2 regions of the Simiaoa sp. genome follow, and region 2 is predicted to be linked to the other one. Evidence: a T-box and tRNA genes for the amino acid it is inferred to sense, from the RefSeq annotation. Region 2 holds a T-box; the other holds one or more tRNA genes.
What was found. The T-box of region 2 lies ahead of proS (proline--tRNA ligase). A T-box ahead of a tRNA ligase gene usually reads a tRNA of that ligase, here a tRNA-Pro.
Positions count from the first base shown of each region.

Region 1: it has a tRNA-Pro gene. The T-box ahead of proS (proline--tRNA ligase) is inferred to sense a tRNA for this amino acid. The anticodon was not compared.

Region 1 covers NZ_JBOKRY010000051.1:6,582-16,755, forward strand. The annotation lists gene ACTRDR_RS13425 (Fic family protein) at 118-1,050, opposite strand; gene ACTRDR_RS13430 (class I SAM-dependent rRNA methyltransferase) at 1,309-2,511, opposite strand; tRNA gene ACTRDR_RS13435 (tRNA-Pro) at 2,642-2,715, shown strand; gene ACTRDR_RS13440 (O-antigen ligase family protein) at 2,785-4,443, opposite strand; gene ACTRDR_RS13445 (AI-2E family transporter) at 4,527-5,609, opposite strand; gene ACTRDR_RS13450 (RluA family pseudouridine synthase) at 5,656-6,420, opposite strand; gene ACTRDR_RS13455 (RsmB/NOP family class I SAM-dependent RNA methyltransferase) at 6,494-7,918, opposite strand; gene ACTRDR_RS13460 (glycoside hydrolase family 5 protein) at 8,121-9,293, shown strand; gene ACTRDR_RS13465 (TIGR01440 family protein) at 9,344-9,904, opposite strand; gene ACTRDR_RS13470 (SLC13 family permease) at 9,977-10,174, opposite strand, start outside.
Region 2 covers NZ_JBOKRY010000022.1:2,102-12,275, forward strand. The annotation lists gene ACTRDR_RS09170 (alpha/beta hydrolase family protein) at 1-260, opposite strand, end outside; gene ACTRDR_RS09175 (alpha/beta hydrolase) at 299-1,165, opposite strand; gene proS (proline--tRNA ligase) at 1,309-2,742, opposite strand; T-box leader at 2,824-3,064, opposite strand; gene ACTRDR_RS09185 (hypothetical protein) at 3,117-3,554, opposite strand; gene ACTRDR_RS09190 (hypothetical protein) at 3,535-4,323, opposite strand; gene ACTRDR_RS09195 (hypothetical protein) at 4,342-5,109, opposite strand; gene ACTRDR_RS09200 (AraC family transcriptional regulator) at 5,349-6,317, shown strand; gene rhaD (rhamnulose-1-phosphate aldolase) at 6,391-7,212, opposite strand; gene ACTRDR_RS09210 (arabinose isomerase) at 7,375-8,802, opposite strand; gene rhaB (rhamnulokinase) at 8,889-10,174, opposite strand, start outside.

The DNA of each region.
Region 1 (10,174 bases), on a different contig from region 2:
TCTGCCGTGTGGTTAGTCCTTTGTTAGTTTTCTGTTACCATTCAAATAGGACATACCGTTTCCCCCATAAGCTTTCCAGTCGTTATTTTTCGTCAACAATTTGAAATCTGAAAGCTTTTAGCTGATAGCTTTTATAATTTTTTTCTCATGATCTTTGGTAAATTCACTCAATTCATACGATCGGATTCTCTTATTGACTAATATGGGAATCACAAATCCATTTTTTACCAGTATCGTCAGTCTGTTAATAATCGTTTTGTTTGTTACCGACAATTCTCTGCTAATTTCAATCGGAGTAAACTCTCCCCGATAGTTTTTCATTAAAAACAATAATAGCTCCTTTTCTTTTCCTTTCAGAAAAGATAGACTTCCTGCAATATCTTCCTCCTCAGAAGCCAACTGTAAGTCACAGACTTTTCTCGAATACAGTTTCACCATTCGCAGAAAATAATTGATCCAGATCTCCGGATGCGGAGGATTCTCTCTTCCGGAATAATACAATGCCGGAAGTCCCATCTGAATGGATTCATAATATTCATCTATATCGTATGCAAAATATTCTTCTAACGATCCGATTCCATTAAATCCGTAACCGTTCAAGTCCATAATATAACCGGATAAGAGTCTTGCCGTTCTACCATTGCCGTCTTCGAACGGATGTATTGTCACTAATTGATAATGCACCACTGCTGCTACGATCAGAGGGTGATCATCCGTAGTATTTACATACTCCACTAATTCATCCAAAAGTCCCGGAATGTCACAATATTCCGGGGGAATATAATCCGGATTCCCTGTTTTGGAATCATACACTGCAAACAGAACTCCGGGCGGCATAGGTCCTCTGAGACCTATTTTTTCTTTGGACGCCCCCTTTTCCACCAGTTTCTGTACATCTAAAATAAGTTTCTTGGAAAATTTTTCTTTATTCTTTACCTTTTCTTCGAGATAATTCAACGCCAAAAAATAATTCCGGACTTCCTGCTCCGGTTTCAGATAATGCTTTCTTTCATCACTTTCTATTACTTCGTTCACCTGTTTTTCCGACAAGGGATTTCCCTCTATCTTGTTCGAGGCATACGAACTTTTTTTCTTTGAATTTTTGCGAAGCTTATTCATAACTGTTTTGGAGAGCTTTACTGACGAAACTTTATATCTGTTCTGCTCAATTTCTGTAATATATCTTAAAATTTCATTCGTTAAAGTCACTTTAATCATATAAAAAAGCCTCCCTTTCAAATATTATTATATCCAAAAAGGAGGACTTTTTCCATTATTATTTCACTATTTTTTCACTATTTTCCACTTCTACTTTTCATCAACCACCTGGAAGATGTAGAACTTGAGGTAATAGCTCTCGTCCGCTGCCCACAGGATCGGATGATCCGGGCCCTGTGTCTTGAATTCTACCTGGCGGAGACGCTTATGCGCACCATGAGAAGCCTCCCGGATTGTTTTGGCGAAAAGCTCAGGATCCATAAAATGAGAGCAGGAACAAGTTACCAGGAATCCGCCGTCCTTCACCAGCTTTAAGCCCCTAAGATTGATCTCGCGATATCCTTTTACGGCATTTTTGATGGAATTGCGGGACTTGGTAAAAGCGGGCGGATCCAGGATCACCACATCATATTTCTCGCCCTGCGCCTCCAGCTCCGGCAATAACTCGAAGACATCCGCACATCGGAAGCTTACCGTATTTTCCAGTCCGTTCAGCTTCGCATTTTCCATTGCCTGATCCACAGCCAGCTGGGAAGCATCCACACCCAGAACACTTTTCGCTCCGGCGATTCCCGCGTTCAATGCAAAGGAGCCGGTATGTGTGAAGCAGTCCAGCACCTTTTTATCCTTACAGAAACGATGAATGGCGGCACGGTTATTCTTCTGATCCAGAAAAAATCCTGTCTTCTGTCCGTCCTCTACATCCACCATGTAATGCACACCGTTCTCCACGATCTCTACTTTCGTGTCAAACGGTTCGCCGATGAAGCCCTTGTAACGCTCCATCCCCTCCTGTAAGCGTACCTTGGCATCGCTCCGCTCGTAGACACCGCGGATGGTAATGCCATCCTCCGCCAGTACTTTCTGCAAAGCATCAATGATCACAAGCTTCCACTTATCGATTCCCAATGCCAGAGATTCCACTACCAATACATCCGAGAACTTATCAATGACAATACCCGGCAGGAAATCCGCCTCTCCGAAGATCAGACGACAGCTGGAGGTATCAATGGTCTCCTTGCGGTAATTCCAGGCATCCCGCACCCTCTGCTCAAAAAATGCCTCATCGATCACCGTATCTTTCCTGCGCGCCAGCAGACGAAGCGTGATCTTGGAATTGGTATTGATATAACCGTATCCCATGAAATAGCCGTCAAAATCATGAATGTTTACAATGTCGCCATTCTCAAACGTCCCCAGGATGGATGCGATCTCATTATCGAATACCCACATTCCCCCGGCTTTCAGCGTTCTTCCTTCTCCTTTTTTCAGCGTTACCGTTGTATTGTACATAGAATTTCCTCTCTTAATTTCGTGGTTTTATCGTTTTTGCAACTTTTTCTTCTATCATATTCGTTTTTTGCTTGACAATCAATGGGTTTTTATTTATTATTTTAATGTTGACGCAATTCATGTTAATAATCGTCGCGTGGCTCAGTTTGGTAGAGCGCTGCGTTCGGGACGCAGAGGTCGCAAGTTCGAATCTTGTCGCGACGACGAAAAATACTCCCTCACACATGTGTGAGGGAGTATTTTTGTTCTTGCAACTATTCAAACTTACGACCTCTAACTGGTTCGGACACACCGTTCGGGCGCAGACCGCAAATTCTCCCCAATCCCCATAATCACAAACACCGTCGAAATATTCATCACCTGCTGAAAACTAAACATATTATTCACTGTATACGCCAGCACGCAGATCCCGCAGGCTCCCACCACCATCTTGTTCTCCCCGGCACGAAGGAAATCTCTGATCGCCGTAATCATCATTCCGGCATAACTGATGATTCCCAATACTCCTATATCTACCAGAATCGTCAGCCATTCATTGTGTGCATTCGTAAGCCGGCTCCCGCCAAAACGGTCATTCACCATCGTCTGCAATCCCACACTTCCCTCGTTGGATAAAAATGCATACAGGCAATCCGGTCCCACGCCGAATATTTTATGCAGAAGATCCGCCTCCCAGAAGCATCTGGCGCCTGCTGCCCAGGTACCGCCCCGGGCACTCCCCCAACTGACATTAAACGTCAGCCATTTTGTCACATTCGGGTCTGTAATGCCGGGAGTCAACGCGCCACCGGCCAAGGTATTGATCAGCGTCAGTAATAAAACAAGCAATATCATGACCGGCACCGCAATAGCGATCCCGCAATAGATTCTATGTAACAGTTTCTCCGGGTAACTGCGCTTCAGCCGAGCTCTGTGTATTAAGCATAAAATGGTTCCTGACAGTATCGTCATAAGTATGGTTACCATCGAAAACGTCAGCAGATCCGTCATTTCTTCCAGCACTAATTCCTGTGAAAACACATTCGCTTTTCGCAATATAAAGGTCAACAGGCATGCCCCGGAAAACATCGTCATCTCCTGCCAGAACACTTCCATCCTCCCACTATCTCTCACGGACATCCCGAATAATACGAACATGACCACCGTGAAGGTTACAATGCCGCTGCTGCTTCCCTGGGTCGCCAACGAGGCGAAGCCGATCGTCACATATGCCATCAGCAACAGCTTTTTCCAGGTCATTTTCTCTTCCATCCGCCACAGCAGATAGACTCCCCCGAACAATATCGTCACCAGATACCCGCAGTACCAGTTGATATTCCCTATCGTCGAGATAAAAGAGGTATTTACGAACTGTGTATCTATGGGAAACAGGCAGAACTTATTCACATATCCCAGGGCGAAAACAACCGCAGACACCGGCAGTATCAGCGCCGGGATCCAGCTCTTCCACTGCCACATACGGGAGATCATAAAATACACGATCACCGCTCCCAGCTGCGTCCACATTCCCATCCGCCAGGACGCTGTCCCCCACAATGCTTCTTCCCGGTAATTCGTAAACAGATACGACAATAGTACCGCGATCCCATATAACGCCGCGAATTTATCCGTACTGCTCAGATCCCTCCACAATCTCCCCGGCAATTCCCTGATCCCCGGCAGCTCCTTTGCACGGATCGCCGTAATGAGGCGAAAAACCGCCCACAGGATAAATACCGGCAGCAATGCCTTTCCTCCGTAGGTCATGGTCTTTCTGAAAAAATTCTCCTTCTCCGTTCCGATCTGTGCATATCCTTTATTATAAAGCGGCAATACCACCAGTACCGCACACATATATACGCTGATCACAATATCACACAAAAAACCATTGAAACTGCAAAGCGTCTCCTCCACAGATTCTGTTTTCTTTTTTCCGGTCGTATGTTTTGCCATAATCATGCCCTTCCAAAGCATCCTTAAGTAATAGAACTACCCCTTTTATGATAGCTTTCCGGACTTCTTTCGTCAATCTTTTCTCAGGAGCGAGTCTCTTCGTTTGTCTGCCGGTCAGACATCTTAGACAGACTATGATACGTCTCGTAGATCAGCACAAATCCCAACGGTCCTTTGATGATCCCCCAGACGCCGAACAGCTGGATCCCGGCATATAGCGACACTAATACAGCAATGGGAGACACTCCTATTTTCCTGCCAATGAGACGGGGCTCCAGTATCTCCCGCAGGAAAATACATACCACATACAGCACTCCGCAGATAAGCGCTCTACCGAAGCTTCCCTCCAATAGCTGCCAGATTCCCAGTGGCACCAGCACCACCCCCGTGCCAATAAAGGGCAGCGCATCCAGAATCCCCGCCAGGATCCCCCACAGCACTCCATGCTTTATCCCCGCGATCCCTAACGTAGCCGCTGCCGTCAGTGCGATCGCCGACATGATGATCCCCTGTGCTTTTACAAAGGTAGCGATATAGCGGACGATCCCGCAGATCACCTCCAGCAGCACATGGCAGGACTCCTGATCCAGCAGATGGTTCATGATCCCGTCATAGTCTTTCGCCAACAGTACCGACGCAATGAGAAATGTCACCAGGAATCCTCCCAGCTCCGCAAACCACCGCACATACTGCATGGATTGCGACAGCATCCCCGGCAGAATATTTTCCTCCAACGAATCCAGTCCCTCCTGCAGTCTGCCGCTGACCGTATTTTCCAGATAGGAAGCGTCCACGCCAATGATCTCTCCCACACCGTGACACAGATCCCGTACCATCGCCAGCCACTCCTGCTCCCTCGCATCCACACTCCGGATCCACACCGGCAGACTTCCCAGCACCCAGGAGCTCAGTACCCATAACAGTACAGCCAACAGCAGTGTCGCCAGAATCAGAAGCACTATGGCGCTTAAGGGTCTTGGAAAATGCAGTTTGCGGTTCATCCGCTTCATCATCGGTCCGAATATCGTGACGAACAGCATCGCCAGCAGCACCGGTGCCAGAAGGGGTGTCAGATATTGCAGAAAAAAATAGACTGCTCCCGTCACCGCAAGCAGTACTATCATCTTTTTTCCTATAATGTTTTTACCGAATTCTCCCCAGTCCATTCCGCACACTCCCTTTTTGGGATTAGTGTGCTCTGAGAGACTTTTTTTATCCCCTTTTGGAGATTCCGGTTTCATTTTCTGTGAGTTTTTTCAATTCCTCCATCGCAAAACCCGCAAATGCCGGATTCTTCGGCACTACCCGGAATCCCATCTTTTTCCCGGAAACGGGATGGACAAACTCCAGAGAATACGCGCATAGTGCCACGCCGCGATATTTCTGCGCAGGCATTGCCTCTTTTAACGCTGCCGTTCCATACTTCGTATCTCCAAACAGTGGAAATCCCGCATGTGCGAACTGCACCCGGATCTGATGAAACCGTCCGGTCCCGATCGTTACATCTGCAAGCGCAAGCGGAGAGGGATCGTTGATCTCTTCCAAAATGCGATAGTGCAGCGCGGCAATCTTCGCATCTGCAAATTCCTGTTCCCTGCCGGTCACTGCCACCGCCATATTACCTTCCTTGCGAAGGTAATCCACAAGATCCCCCTCCGGGCAGTCAGGATATCCACAGAGTACTGCATAATAGTGTTTATTCAGCGCACCTTCTGTTAATTGCTTCGACAATGCCGCTGCTGCCTTTTTGTCTTTGGCAAATACCAGCAGTCCTTCCACCGGCTGATCCAGTCTGTGGACTATGCCCAGATACGGCTCTCCTTTTCCAGGTCTCCCCGCACCGGGAAGCTTTGCAAGATGGGATTTCAACTCACTGACCACATCCGGCTGTCCGATTCCGGCGGACTGCACCGCCAGTCCTGCCGGTTTGCGGATGACCAGTATGCTGTTATCTTCATATAATATTTCCGTTTTCATAACCTATTCCTCTGTCATCCCCCTAACCGTTGTTCCGGATGTTAATCTATACCGTTGCATCTCTATCGCCTAATCACTTTCTCAGTCCTTTAGGATAATGATTCTTCATGACGCCGCCTGCCAGTTTCCCCCAGCCAAGGCTACAACCGTCCACGCAGATCAGATACCAGCCCTTCTCGCCTTCCGCAGAGAAAGTCTGTCCCTTCAGATAAGCCGCGGCTTCCTCCACAGACAGCTTCCACACATGCTTCACATCCTCCGGACGCAGTGCCAGTGCTAACGCGTGCGCCGGTTCAAAACGATTCTTTTTCAAGGTGCCCAGATGAAGTCCCGGGCGCAATACCTTCAGTCCTTTCACCCCGGGCATTCTCTCCGGCATGCGGTACAGGTTATCGCCAAATGCCAGAAAGCCTTCTCCGGCAGTGCATAGTCCTGCTCTGATCGTCTGCTCCTCCGAAAAGGTCTCTTTTGCGAAGTTAAAATACTCTGCCCAGTCTCTTGTCAGATTCTTCGCCGGAATTCCCTTCTCTGGTCCGGTGGCACTCACCGGCTGATAACCTTCCGGAAGCTCTCCCTTTTTCTGTAATACTGCGGCATAATGCCCCTCGCCACGTAACTTATGGGGCCACAGACGTAAAGTCCCCGTAATGCCGGGTGCCGGATTCTCTACACAACCGGGAATACCGTCGCAGCCTTCCGGGATCCCCAGTTCCTTTTTATCGATGGGGACAATCTCGAATTCCTCATGCTTTGCCAGGAAACGGCTGATGCTTCCCTCATTTTCCGCAGGTGCAAAGGTGCAGGTAGAATATACCAGTCTGCCTCCCGGGACTAACATCCGTGCCGCACACTCCAGGATCCCGTCCTGTCTGTCTGCACATAACTGCACATTTTCGGGGCTCCATTCCTCACAGGCCACTTCATTCTTCCGGAACATTCCCTCTCCGGAGCAGGGTGCATCCACCAGGATCCGGTCAAAATATTCTTCGAAAATATCCGCCAGGTGCTCCGGCGTCTCATTCAATACACAGGCGTTGCTGATGCCCATGCGCTCTACGTTCTCTGACAGTATTTTCGCCCTCGCCGGATGGATCTCATTCGTGACAAGCAGTCCCTCTCCCTCCATCGCTGATGCGATCTGGGTACTTTTCCCTCCGGGAGCAGCACATAGATCGAGGATCCGCTCTCCGGGACGAGGTGACAGTAGTGTCACAGGTGCCATGGCACTGGGTTCCTGGATATAATAAAGTCCCGCTTCATGCCAGGGATGCTTTCCCGGCTGGTCCTCTTTGGTATAGTAATATCCGTTCTCCGCCCAGGGAACCGGCTGCAACTGAAAAGTCTGCTTTACTTTTTCTGTTATGACAGACATGTCATCCCTTTTTAACGGATTCAGACGCAATGCCTGATATTTTTCATGCTCAAAGCTTGCCAGGAACTCTTCATATTCCGATCCCAAAAGTCCCTGCATTCTCTCTGTAAATGACTGCGGAAGCATAGGTTTCCTCCATCTCTGTCCTCTATTCCGAACTCTGTTCCCATTAACTGTATCACAGCTCCTATCCGCGGGCAATCATTTCTTGCCAAGCTACACAGACACAATTATAATATTTGTTGTAAGTGCTTGTTTTTTAGTTTTAAAAGGTAACCCATTGTTCATATTTTCATTCGTTGATTCTCGAATAAGAAAAGAGGTTATTATGTCTATTTTCAGAAAAACACTCAGCTGTGCCGTACTGGCAGCCTTAGGCACCTGTGCTCTCGCTGGCTGTGGCAGGCAGGATACGCCGAATGAAGCCGCAACATCTGCTTCCCCTGAAGCGTCTACTGCCATCACGGAAACCATCTCCGAAAGTACCGCTTCCTCTGAACAAACATCGTCCTCCGAAGCATCCGGGGCACAGCCCGCTGAAACCGAACCAGCAGTTTTCGAGGCGCCCTCTGTCGATGACTCCACTCCTTACGGACAGCACGGCGCTCTCCATGTGGAGAACGGGAAGCTGACCGATGCAGACGGGAACACTGTCCAGCTCTACGGTATGTCCACCCACGGTATTGCCTGGTTCCCCCAGTATATCAATTATGATTCCTTCCGTACCCTGCGGGACGACTGGAATACCAATTGTATCCGCCTCGCCATGTATACAGCGGAGTACGGCGGTTATTGTGCCGGCGGTGATAAGGAACAGCTGAAGCAGCTGGTAAGAGACGGTGTATCCTACGCTACAGAGCTTGGAATGTACGTGATCGTAGACTGGCATATTTTAAGTGATTGTGACCCGAATCAGAACAAAGATGAGGCGATCGCCTTTTTCCGGGAAATGTCGGAAGCTTTTGCCGACAACGACAATGTGCTCTATGAGATCTGTAATGAGCCCAACAGCGGTACCTCCTGGGACAGCATCAAGTCCTATGCCGAGGAAGTCATCCCGGTGATCCGGGAACAGAAGCCGGATGCCGTCATCCTCGTAGGAACTCCTACCTGGAGCCAGGAGATCGACAAATCCGCAGCTTCCCCGCTTACCTTTGATAATGTAATGTATACTCTGCATTTTTACGCAGGCACCCACAAAGATGACCTGCGTAACCGCTTAGAGACCTGCGCACAGAACAATCTTCCTGTCTTCGTCAGCGAATTCGGTATGTGCGACGCTTCCGGCAATGGTGCCAATGATTTTGATTCCACGACCAAGTGGCTGGACCTGCTGAACAAATATCAGATCAGCTTCTGTTGCTGGAATCTGGCGAACAAGGACGAAAGCAGCAGTGTCTTCAAGGCTGCCAGCACGGCTCTCTCCGACTGGACCGATGAGGACTTCAATGAATCCGGACGGTGGATCCGTAATTACTTCCGCAAAATGCCACAGAAATAATTCCCGATCCCGCCCTCAGAACTTCCTGCTTACAAATTCGTACGATTGCACTACATTAATTCTTCGTCATAGACTGCCCTGCCACCGCCGATGAATTTCGGTCTGGTACGGGCGCATACCACATGGGCGTCTCCGATCTGTCCGGTCCGGAGACGCACCGGTACTGCCACATCTCTCAAATGCATTCCGATCAACGTATCCCCGATATCCATTCCCGCTGCCGCCTGAATATGTTCTACTGCCACCGGATGTTCAAATGCTTTATACGCTGCCGTAGCGAAGGATCCTCCCGCCTTGGGCTGGGGAACCACATTGACCATGGGATAACCGTATTTTACGGCTGCCTCTTTTTCCAGGATCAGCGCGCGGTTCAGGTGTTCACAGCACTGGGCTGCCAGATAGACACCTGCTTCCTGCGTTGCCTGATAGATTCCGCCGAAGACCACCTCTGCCAGCTCCGGGCTGGAATAGGTTCCGATGGATGCACCTCCCACTTCACTGGTGGAACACCCTACTACAAACAGTTCTCCCGCCTCCGGCTTAGCTTTCTCCAGGATCTCCCTGGCTGCGGAATATGCCTCTTCTGCAATGATTGTCATATCTTCTGTCATGACGAATACCTCCCAGTTTTTTTAGTTATTCCCATCTTCTGTCTTTTCCGGCAGACAGACTGCTTTCTATAGTTACAGCAGACAGTTTTCCAATACCAATATCATTAAAAAAGCCATATTTGCCATGGTAAACCATCCAAAATACTTCTTTTTCTCTCCCGGAATCTGTCTGACCACCTGTTTATAAGAAATCAGACTGGCCATGGATGCGATCAGTGTCCCCAGACCTCCCAGATTCGTGCCGATGATCAGTGCCGTGATATTTTCTGT
Region 2 (10,174 bases):
ATGATCACTTTTTCCCGACGAATGCCGTTCTCCAGCTCCACGACTTCTTCCACGCGTGGGTCCAGATCACAGGTTTCCATGTATTTCCATCCCAGGAGATCTTTTAATGTCTCTCTGGAAGTCTCCTTCCAGGCTTCCCATTCCTCTCTGGTGGATCCGGTGAAAGCATCCTGCCTTGCATGTTTATCAAATTTGGTCTGCATTCCCTTCAAACTTCCGTAGAAGTGAGGGATCTGAATGATCGTATCTGCCTGTTCCATGACTGCTCCTTGCGTTTTCATTTTCTCTTATTGCTATCTTACCATTCTCTGCCCTGTGCGTGCAGTCCGTCTTCCACATCTCCTGCGAAAAGGCTCTCCAGCCAGGTATGCGCCAGCCGGATCCATGAGGTGCATTCCTCCTGTACCGCTCTGCCATCGTTGGTCTCTGTCAGCTTATTCGCCAGTGCCAGTCCGTGGGCACCCTTTTCATACATATGGAACTCCGTGGGCACTCCCACTCTGCGAAGAGCGCTGACGAACAGCAGGGAATTTTCCACCGGTACCGACTGATCCGCAAAGGTATGCCAGATGAAGGTCTTAGGCACTTTATTTGTAACCTGTTTCTCCAGAGACAGCTTCTCTCCCAGCTCTTCCTGTCTGCTGCCTAACAGATTCTCAAAAGATCCTCTGTGGGCAAACTCTCCGGAAGTGATGACCGGATAGCATAACAGCAGTCCGTCCGGACGAAGCAACTCATGCTCGGAAGCGGAAAGTCCCTGGCTCTCTGCCAGGAAATCTTCATCCCAGAACACCCCAAGGCTGGCTGCCAGGTGTCCTCCCGCAGAGCAGCCTTCCACTACGATCTTGTGGGGATCAATGTGCCACTCTTTCGCGTGCTCCCGCAGGAACTTGATGCTGTAAGCCAGTTCCTTTAAGGAAGTAGGATATTCCGCAGGGGCGCAGGAATAGCGCAGCACTGCCGCATGATAGCCCATCGCCAGGAATTTCAGCGCCATAGGCTCCGCCTCTCTGTCGGAGGTTCTGGTATAGCCGCCTCCCGGGCACAACAGGATCAGAGGTCTGTCGTTAATTGCCAGGGCATCGGAATACTCCTGAATATAAGTAACTAAATGTGCTCCCGGCAGGGAGCCCTCCTGATGCAGTTCAAATGTATTATAAATCATATTTTTCCTCATTTCTGAGCATTATCATTGAAAAATAAGGCGCAGACCATGTAGCAATACTACCGGCCTGCGTCTTCATCTGCCTTATAAATATTTTCATAACTATTCAGAACCCTATTCGCCCTGAATAGTTATATATTATCTTAGTATGCTCTTCCCCAGTATACCATCTTTTTCGCAGGTTTTCCACAACATACGCAGGTATCTGCGATCTGTTCCTGTTCAAAAGGCATGCAGCGGCTGGTAACAGCAAGCTTTTCCTTGATCTTGTCTTCACATTCCTGACATCCGCACCACATAGCTTTTACGAATCCGGACTTTTCGTTGAAGATCTGCTCGAACTCTTCCATATTGTGTGCTACGTAGGTATGGCTGTCGCGATGTGCTCTTGCTCTCTCCAGCATTTCCTTCTGCATGGTCTCCAGGATCTCGGCTGCCTTGATCTCCAGATCCTCCAGAGCCACCTCGGTCTTCTCTCTGGTATCACGGCGGCAGATCACACACTTGCCTGCTTCGATATCCTTAGGTCCGATCTCCACACGGATAGGATAACCTCTCATCTCAGCCTCTGCGAACTTGAAACCGGGGGTCTTGTCACTGTCATCTACCTTGACACGGAAATCCTTCGCCAGGCGGTCTCTCAGTTCATACGCCTTGTCGAGAACGCCTTCCTTTTTCTGCATAACGGGTACAATGCAGATCTGGATGGGTGCCACACGGGGAGGGATCACCAGACCTTCGTTATCACCGTGTACCATGATTAGTGCACCGATCAGACGGGTGGTCATACCCCAAGAGGTCTGATGTACATATTTTAAAGTATTGTCCTTGTCTGCGAACTGGATGCCGAAAGCCTTGGCGAAACCGTCACCGAAGTTATGGCTGGTACCGGACTGCAGTGCCTTGCCGTCATGCATCAGTGCTTCTACCGTATAGGTTGCAATTGCACCTGCGAATTTCTCCTTCTCGGTCTTCTGTCCCTTGATCGCGGGGATAGCCAGAACCTCCTCCAGGAACTTCGCATATACATTCAGCATCTGCAGAGTTCTCTCCTGAGATTCTTCTGCGGTAGCATGTGCGGTATGTCCTTCCTGCCACAGGAACTCTCTGGAACGCAGGAAAGGTCTGGTCTCCTTCTCCCAACGTACCACGGAACACCACTGATTGTATACCTTAGGCAGGTCTCTGTAGGAATGGATGTCATTCTTATAGAAATCACAGAACAGGGTCTCTGAAGTAGGTCTGACACAAAGTCTCTCGGGAAGCTCGTTTAATCCTCCCTGGGTAACCCATGCTACTTCGGGTGCGAAACCTTCTACATGATCCTTCTCCTTGTCTAACAGGGACTCGGGAATAAACATGGGAAGATATACATTCTGTACTCCGACTGCTTTGAATCTTGCATCCAGCTCCTTCTGGATCAGCTCCCAGATCGCATAGCCCGCGGGCTTGATCACCATACATCCCTTGACGCTGGTGTAATCACACAGCTCTGCTTTCTTCACTACATCGGTATACCACTGGGCGAAATCTTCTTCCATGGAAGTGATCGCTTCTACCATTTTCTTGTCTGCCATTTTCTCTCTCCTTTTCTTTTTCTGAAAATAAACTGCTAATACGATCTACGGAAACGAAAAACGCCGGGTCATCGCTCCCGAAAAAGGGACCGATCACTCGGCGGTACCACCCTGATTGATACAAATATGTATCCTGCTCTGTCACCGTTAACGCCGGTTCTACGCTGTGCTTCGCCGCTTCCAGGTACATTGCGTCTCGCACAGGACTCCAAGGGAGGTTTCCGATCCTCTGTCATAAGGGGTTCCCAGCCGCACGTCACCGTGTCCTTCCCCTCTCTCTGGGATGCTTTCCGATCGTACTGATCCTTTTCATCGTCATTGTCGTATGCATGTAATTGTAGTGCATGCTTCCGGGATTTGTCAAGGTTCTTTCCCTATTCCAGCCCTAATTTTTCCCGGATGCTGTCGGCTGCGATATTCCAGTCGCCCATTTCTTCGTATGCTGCATCCATTTTTTCTTTTTCTCTGGCAGCGCGTTCGGTATCGCCGGTCTGAAGAAATGCCTTATACATGGACGCCGCCTCAAAATATCTCGCCACACCATAGCATTCCTTTTTCGTTCCGGACAGCAAGCCGCCGTACACCATGTCCTCGTGATAATTTACTAACAGGTAGGCATAATTTTCATTTTGCACTTTATTCTCCATCCAGTTGGTCTTCGCAGGACGGGAAAAGGCGTCGTTTAATTGCCGGAACATATGAATGGTTCCCCAAAACAATACCAGACACAGGGCTATGATCACCAGATTCATCACAAGCAGCGCGCCTCTCTGCTTCTGTACCTGTTTCAGCTTACTCTTCAGATTTACCATAACCCATCACCTCACCTTTTTCTTCCAAAAATAAGATTTTTTGTGCATTTGACATCGTACCAAAATTCTCTGCCTCTTCCGGTGTCATGTCAAAATAGGTCTGCAGCAGTGCCTTCACATTCTCTTCCATCCGGAGAATGGCTTCCTTCTGCTCCTCCGGCAGTTCCCGATATTGTTTTGCCCTATAATCATTATCTACAGGATGCGGAATCCTTTCCAGCTGCTCGTAATAATCCGAAATATCTTCATACAGGCCGGGAAGTATGGATACATTGCCGGAGTTGATAGTAACTGCCTTCATCAGACTTTCATAAAAGTAACGATACGCTCCGCTGGCTTCCATGAGTAGCTGATATTTTTCATAACTATTATTACTGCTATAAGGCCGGATGTAATGCCTGTCGCAAAAAGCTGATAAACCTATGTAATCCTCATCTTCCAGATATTGTTCCATTTGTTTCATATAGCTGCTCTGCCGGATCCCTGCATCAAACTGCAGCAATCCTCTGTGAATGCTCCAGCTACGGGCAGATACTACAAACACCACCACACACAGGATCACCAGCACTGTGATGATTATCATATGTGACATGATCTCCGTATTTTTCTCCGTCACTTCATAGACATCGCTTTTGGTATCCTCAAAGTTGCTCTTGTAATGCTCCATGTCTTTGACATGCTGTGCGGCTTCTTCATTCGGTCTTCCGCAATGGGGACAATATGCCTGCTCCAGTGTCAGGTTACCCCCACAATATTTACATTTCATCATTGCTTTTATGATCCTTTCCTATTCGTTATGCTTCGTAATGTATTCTTTGCAATCCTCATATCTGGGATAACCGTAATTATTTCGCAGACTATCCTCGAATTTTTTCTCTTCTTCTGCGGTAAACGTATAACGGTCTGCCAGACTGTTCAGGGTTGCTTCCACATAAGGACGGATATACTCTTTGTCTTCCTCCGACATTCCTCTACTGTATTCCAGTCCCCGCAGGATCCAGTAATCATCCAAAAGCTGTGTCTCCTGATAATCGCGAAGTGTCTCTCCACTCTGTTCCAGCGCCAGATATTCTCTCGCATTTCGGCAGCTCATGAGCCTCGTGAAAATACCGCTATGCTCCCATCTGGCGATCGTTCTGTCCTCTATGACAGCCTGTTCATAAAATTCTGTCAGTCCTTCGAAGTCCTGCTCCCGGTATAACCGGTCCAGAACCGGGAAGTTTTCTTTTTCCCACAGATAATCCGCCCTGGCATCCCTGGGTTCTATATACTGTGCCCGGAACACAATTACCGCAAGAATCGCTGCCAATGCTGCCAATAGGATCAGAAGCTTAATCACAAATTTCTGTTTCTTTTTCAGTTTTTTCTTCAGTTCCTTCTCCGGTACCTGCTCTAACTGCTGCATATCCTGCCGCATGCTTTCCAGCTTCCCCAGATATTCCGCTTCGGCGCCCTTGTAATTCAGGCTTCCGCAATAGGGACACTTTGGAAGGGTATCCTCGAATTCCGCTCCGCAGGAACTACAAATGATCTTTTTTACTTCCGTATCTGCCATGATAGGATTCTCTCCTTGATCCGGGCTGCCCGCCCTACTTACTCATGTTGATTCCTTCCCCGCAACCGGTGAATTTATATTCATCATACAACACTAAAAAGAATCTCGCAATCCGGGAATCGCTTTTTTACATATTTGCATATCTTGAGGTTTTTGTCGCTTTCCTGTAAAATAAACTCAGTTGAAGGACCTACCTGCAGTTCATCATCTGCAGGCTGCTGAAAGGAATGTATTTTGATATGTACGAGAACAGTTTTCTAAATCCGGCCTATATCACGCCGGAAGAACAACAGATCTTAGACGGCGACATTGCCGTTCAGAAGAATCTCTACACCAGCAAACAGGATTTTGTGGTGGAGAGCAATAAATTTTTAGAGCATTCCGAGGATGATATTACGCTGCGGCGCCATACCAGATTTGTGGATTTTCCAAAGCATAAGCATGACTATGTGGAGATTTTCTATTGTCTCTCCGGTTCCGTCACTCATGTCATAAATGAGGAAGAGATTCGCCTCCGCCCCGGAGAACTGTTATTCATGAACCAGCATATCGAACACGCCGTTATAGCGTGTGGGCAGGAAGATCTGGGTATTAATATCATCATCCGCCCGGCGTATTTTCAGAATATCCTCACATTGATTAATAAGAACAATATTCTGGCGGATTTTATTATCAACGCTTTAGAAGGTGACAGCTGTGTCGGACAGTATCTGTACTTCACGGTCTCCGACAATCCCTGTATCCAGAATCTGATCCATAATGCCGTATTTCTATTATTGCAGCAGCCTCAGAACTGGCATAAGCTCTCGGAGCATACCTTTGCCCTGCTGTTCATGCATATTTTAAGCAATGCGGAAAATATTTTATTGGACCAAAAGGACGAGCAGAGCAATGTCCTGATGGTGGTAGTCCGCAGATACCTGGCGGAGCATTACGACACCGGAACGCTTCATGAGCTGGCGGCACAGATCGGGTATACTCCATCCTCCCTGAGCCGTATGATCAAAAAATATTCCGGCACCACCTTCAAGGAAATACAGACAAAGCAGCGCATGCGGGTCGCTATGAATCAGCTCTCCCACACGGCGCTGCCGGTGTCTGAGATTGCCCTGTCCGTGGGCTATGAGAATCAGAATTTTTTCTACAAACAGTTCAAAAAAATGTATGACATGACGCCAAACGAGGCACGGTTAAAATCACGCCAATAGGTCAATGGCATCACGTGTTTTATATCTGTAACGATTCGAGAATCCTTTGTGTATCTCTCGGATCGTTATTTTATTATTTCTCGTACAAGAATTCCTCGGGAAGGGTCACACCGAAATCCTTTGCCAAATGACGGAAATCATCGGGAGTGATGGTCTGTCTCTTGACCTGCTGCATGGACAGCATCTTCACCAGAATCTCTGCAGATTTTTCTACGGTATGCATCAGACCGAAGGTCAGGTCGAAATCTTTTCCTGCAGCGAAGGTTCCGTGATGTGCCCAGATTGCCAGATCGTATTTCTTCATCAGTTCGGAGGTTGCTACTGCGATCTCTCTGCCTCCCGGCACCATCCAGGGCACTACGCCCACGCCATCCGGGAATACTACGGGACACTCGGTTGCCATCTCCCACAGTTCTCTGGTGAATACCTTATCCTCCAGAGGCAGGACGAAGGTCAGTGCGATGATATTAGTGGTATGTGCATGATATACCACACGGTAGTCGGGATCCTGTAATTTCTTCACTTCCAGATTCATCAGGTGGCTGGGAAGCTCAGAGGTAGGTCTGCCGCCGTTTACCAGTCCCCATACGATACGGTAATTCTCACCCTTGTCATCCAGTTCGATCATGCAGATGGAATCTTCCGGCTTGATGCTGACATTGCGGAAATATTTACCGCTGCCGGTCACCAGGAAGTACTCTCCTGCCAGTGCGGGAACGGTGGTGCCGATGGGCTGGAACTCCTTCGGCTCAAAGTTCTCCTTTACCAGCTCTACCTCTTCCGGCTTCACACGGTAGGACAGGTTGCCGCCGTTACGCTCATGCCAGCCCTGCTGCCATCCGTCATCTGCCATTCTGATAAATCCCTGTACAAATTCTGCATCTAAAAATTTCATGATAATACCTAACCTTTCCATTGCCTGTGAACTCCCGCCCACAGGCATATTGTTTTTAAATCATAAACATTCGTAACTATTCCGAAGCCCATTCACAAAATTGCTCTTTCCAAGCTCGCTTTTTGCTCCTGTGGTTACTGCGCCATATTTACACAAATACCCTTACCGTGTGATCACATCTACCGGTACGTTCAATATTTTAGCAACCTTTAAAATCGTATCAATATGCCTTCCGGCTGCCGCTGCCATATGATGGGTAGGGCCTGCCTCGCTCCAGCGGTTCACGAACTCTCTGCAGGGGATCGAGAACTTGGTACGCATGTTGGTGTCGCCGAAGGTAAAGATCGGTCCGGGCTGATTCTCACCCTCTGCCACAACGAACTTGAAGTTGCCATCCTTATCCTGTGTGATAGCCAGGTACGTTACAGGGCCTACCGGAGGATAGAACTGTGTCAGATAGCCGCCGCCTACTTTGCCGTGAAATACCTTTACGATCTTCATGGTAGGCTTATGCGCCAGCGAGATGTCCGCATCGCCGGATCCGGAATGTCCGATGATACAGATGTCTTCGTTGAAATCAATGGAATACATCTCAGACAGCTGTCCCATGCCGGAAATGGTCTTCAGAATGGACATTGCCATGGCAACCTTCATGTCACCTTCTACCGCACATGCAGTACCCTGCTTGATCAGCATGGAAAATGCGGGAATCAGCATGGAATCCAGTTTGCCGGCTACGCCCTGTGCCTTACCTGCATAGTGGGAAGCGATCATGCTCAGATCTTCATCCTTTGCCCACTGCTCGAATGCAAGCACATGCTTTGCCATATCCATAATATCTTCGTCGTCTGCAGTAGCGCCGCCCTCTACATCAAAAGTATCGATAATATCCTGTGCCTTAGCCTTAATTGCCTCGGTATCGGTAATATCATCCGCGATCGCCCACATATCTTCCCAGTCAAACTGTTTGGTATAGAGTCCCATTCGGTTATAGAGATTGGTTTCATCAATATAGAGATCCATCATACCGGGATAGGGACGTCCGATTTGTGCGATGTTAGTCTGACGGAAACGTCTGCGAACCTGCGCTGCCTTACACCAGTCGGCGATCTGCGCTGCCACCTCAGGGTCACCGCCTTCTACGACGCCGGTGATCACGGCATGTCTCTTGCCTGCACGCTCTAAGTCAGCCACCGCCTCACCTACGGCACCGCAGGCATACAGGTCACCCAGCCAGATGGGAATATCGGTGTTCGCATAGTCCGGAGCCAGCTTCTTCTGCACATTGATACATACCACGGGCACATCCAGATCGCGAATGGCGGGAAGTACGTTATAGGAAGTTGCATAGGTCAGCAGCTGTAAAAATACCAGATCCACATCCGCTGCACGGAATTTATCACCGGCTGCCATGGCCTGTTCCTTGGTGGTCACCATGCCGCCGTCAATGATCTCTACGGTATCGGGAATCGTCTTCTTGAAATCCTCATACTGTGCCTCGAAATTGGGCACCAGCTGGGGGAACTGGGGCAGATATGCTCCCAAAGCGATGGAAAATACACCGATCTTTGCCTTTGTGTTTACTAACATTTATAATTTCCTCCTTTTTCTATTGTTCAGTCTGCGCCATAACTACCTTTACTCCCAGATCAGCGCTCATTTCATAAACATATTCATTACATTTCCGGAACAAATGTCTTAATCTCAAAAGACTCCCGGACACATTTTCTTGCATTTTTCAGGTCTGCCAGTTCTTCCGCATGGATCATCTGTGCCAAGAGGTTACCGATAGCTGTTGCCTCACCGGGACCTGCATATACGGTCTTGCCCGTGGCATCCGCTGTCAGCTGATTCAGATATGCGGCATTAGAACCGCCGCCGATGATGTGGATGCTGTCGTAGGTTCTGCCTGCGATCTTCTCCAGACCGCTCACCGTCTCTCCGTAGGACTGCGCCAGGCTGCGATATACCACAGATGCCAGTTCTCCCACGGACTCCGGTACCGGCTGTCCCGTCTTCTGACAGTACTGCTTTATGGCTTCCACCATGCTGTCCGGAGAGAGGAAGCTTGGATCGTTCACATTCACTCTGGAGGGGAAGTCTCTGCTTTCTTCCGCCATCTCGCACAGCTGCGCAAAAGAGTATGCGTCGTTATATTCGTGTCTTACGGACTGGATCATCCACAAACCCATAATATTTTTCAGGAAGCGGAACCGGTGGTCGTAACCACCCTCATTGGTGAGGTTGGCCGCTGCTGCCTCTTCGGTGATAATAGGTGTCAGCGACTCAATTCCCATAAGAGACCAGGTTCCCGAACTGATATAGATGCCGTCCTCTGACGTCTGTGGTACTGCCATTACCGCCGATGCAGTGTCATGACTTCCGCACAATACCACTTCCAGATCGAAACCAACTTCCTTCTGTATCTCGGGCAGGAGCTGACCTACTTTCGTCCCGGGCATCTGCAGGGGCAGGAAAATGTCCTCCGGGTAGCCAAGCTTCCGGATCAGATCCGTATCCCACTGGAAAGTGGTGGGATTCACCAGCTGTGTGGTGGAACCGTTGGTATACTCCGATAATTTGTTTCCCGTCAGTCGGAATCCGAAATAATCCGGCAGCATGAGCAGTGTCTTCGCCCGCTGTAAAAGCTCCGGTTCTTTCTGTTTTACAGCCATCAGCTGATAAATCGTATTAAAAATCTGCTTCTGAATGCCTGTTTTTGCATACAACTCTGTCTCCGGCAGGAGCTTTGCCACCTCCACGTCCATGCCGTCCGTGCGATGATCACGATAACCGTAAGTATCTCCCAGGATGCGATCCTGCTCATCCAACAGCACATAATCCACTGCCCAGGTGTCGATTGACATGCTCACCGGGATCTTTCCCTGTTCCTTGCATTTCTTCATGCCGTTCAGGATCTCACCGAACAGCCGGTCCACATTCCACAGAAGCTTTCCGTCCT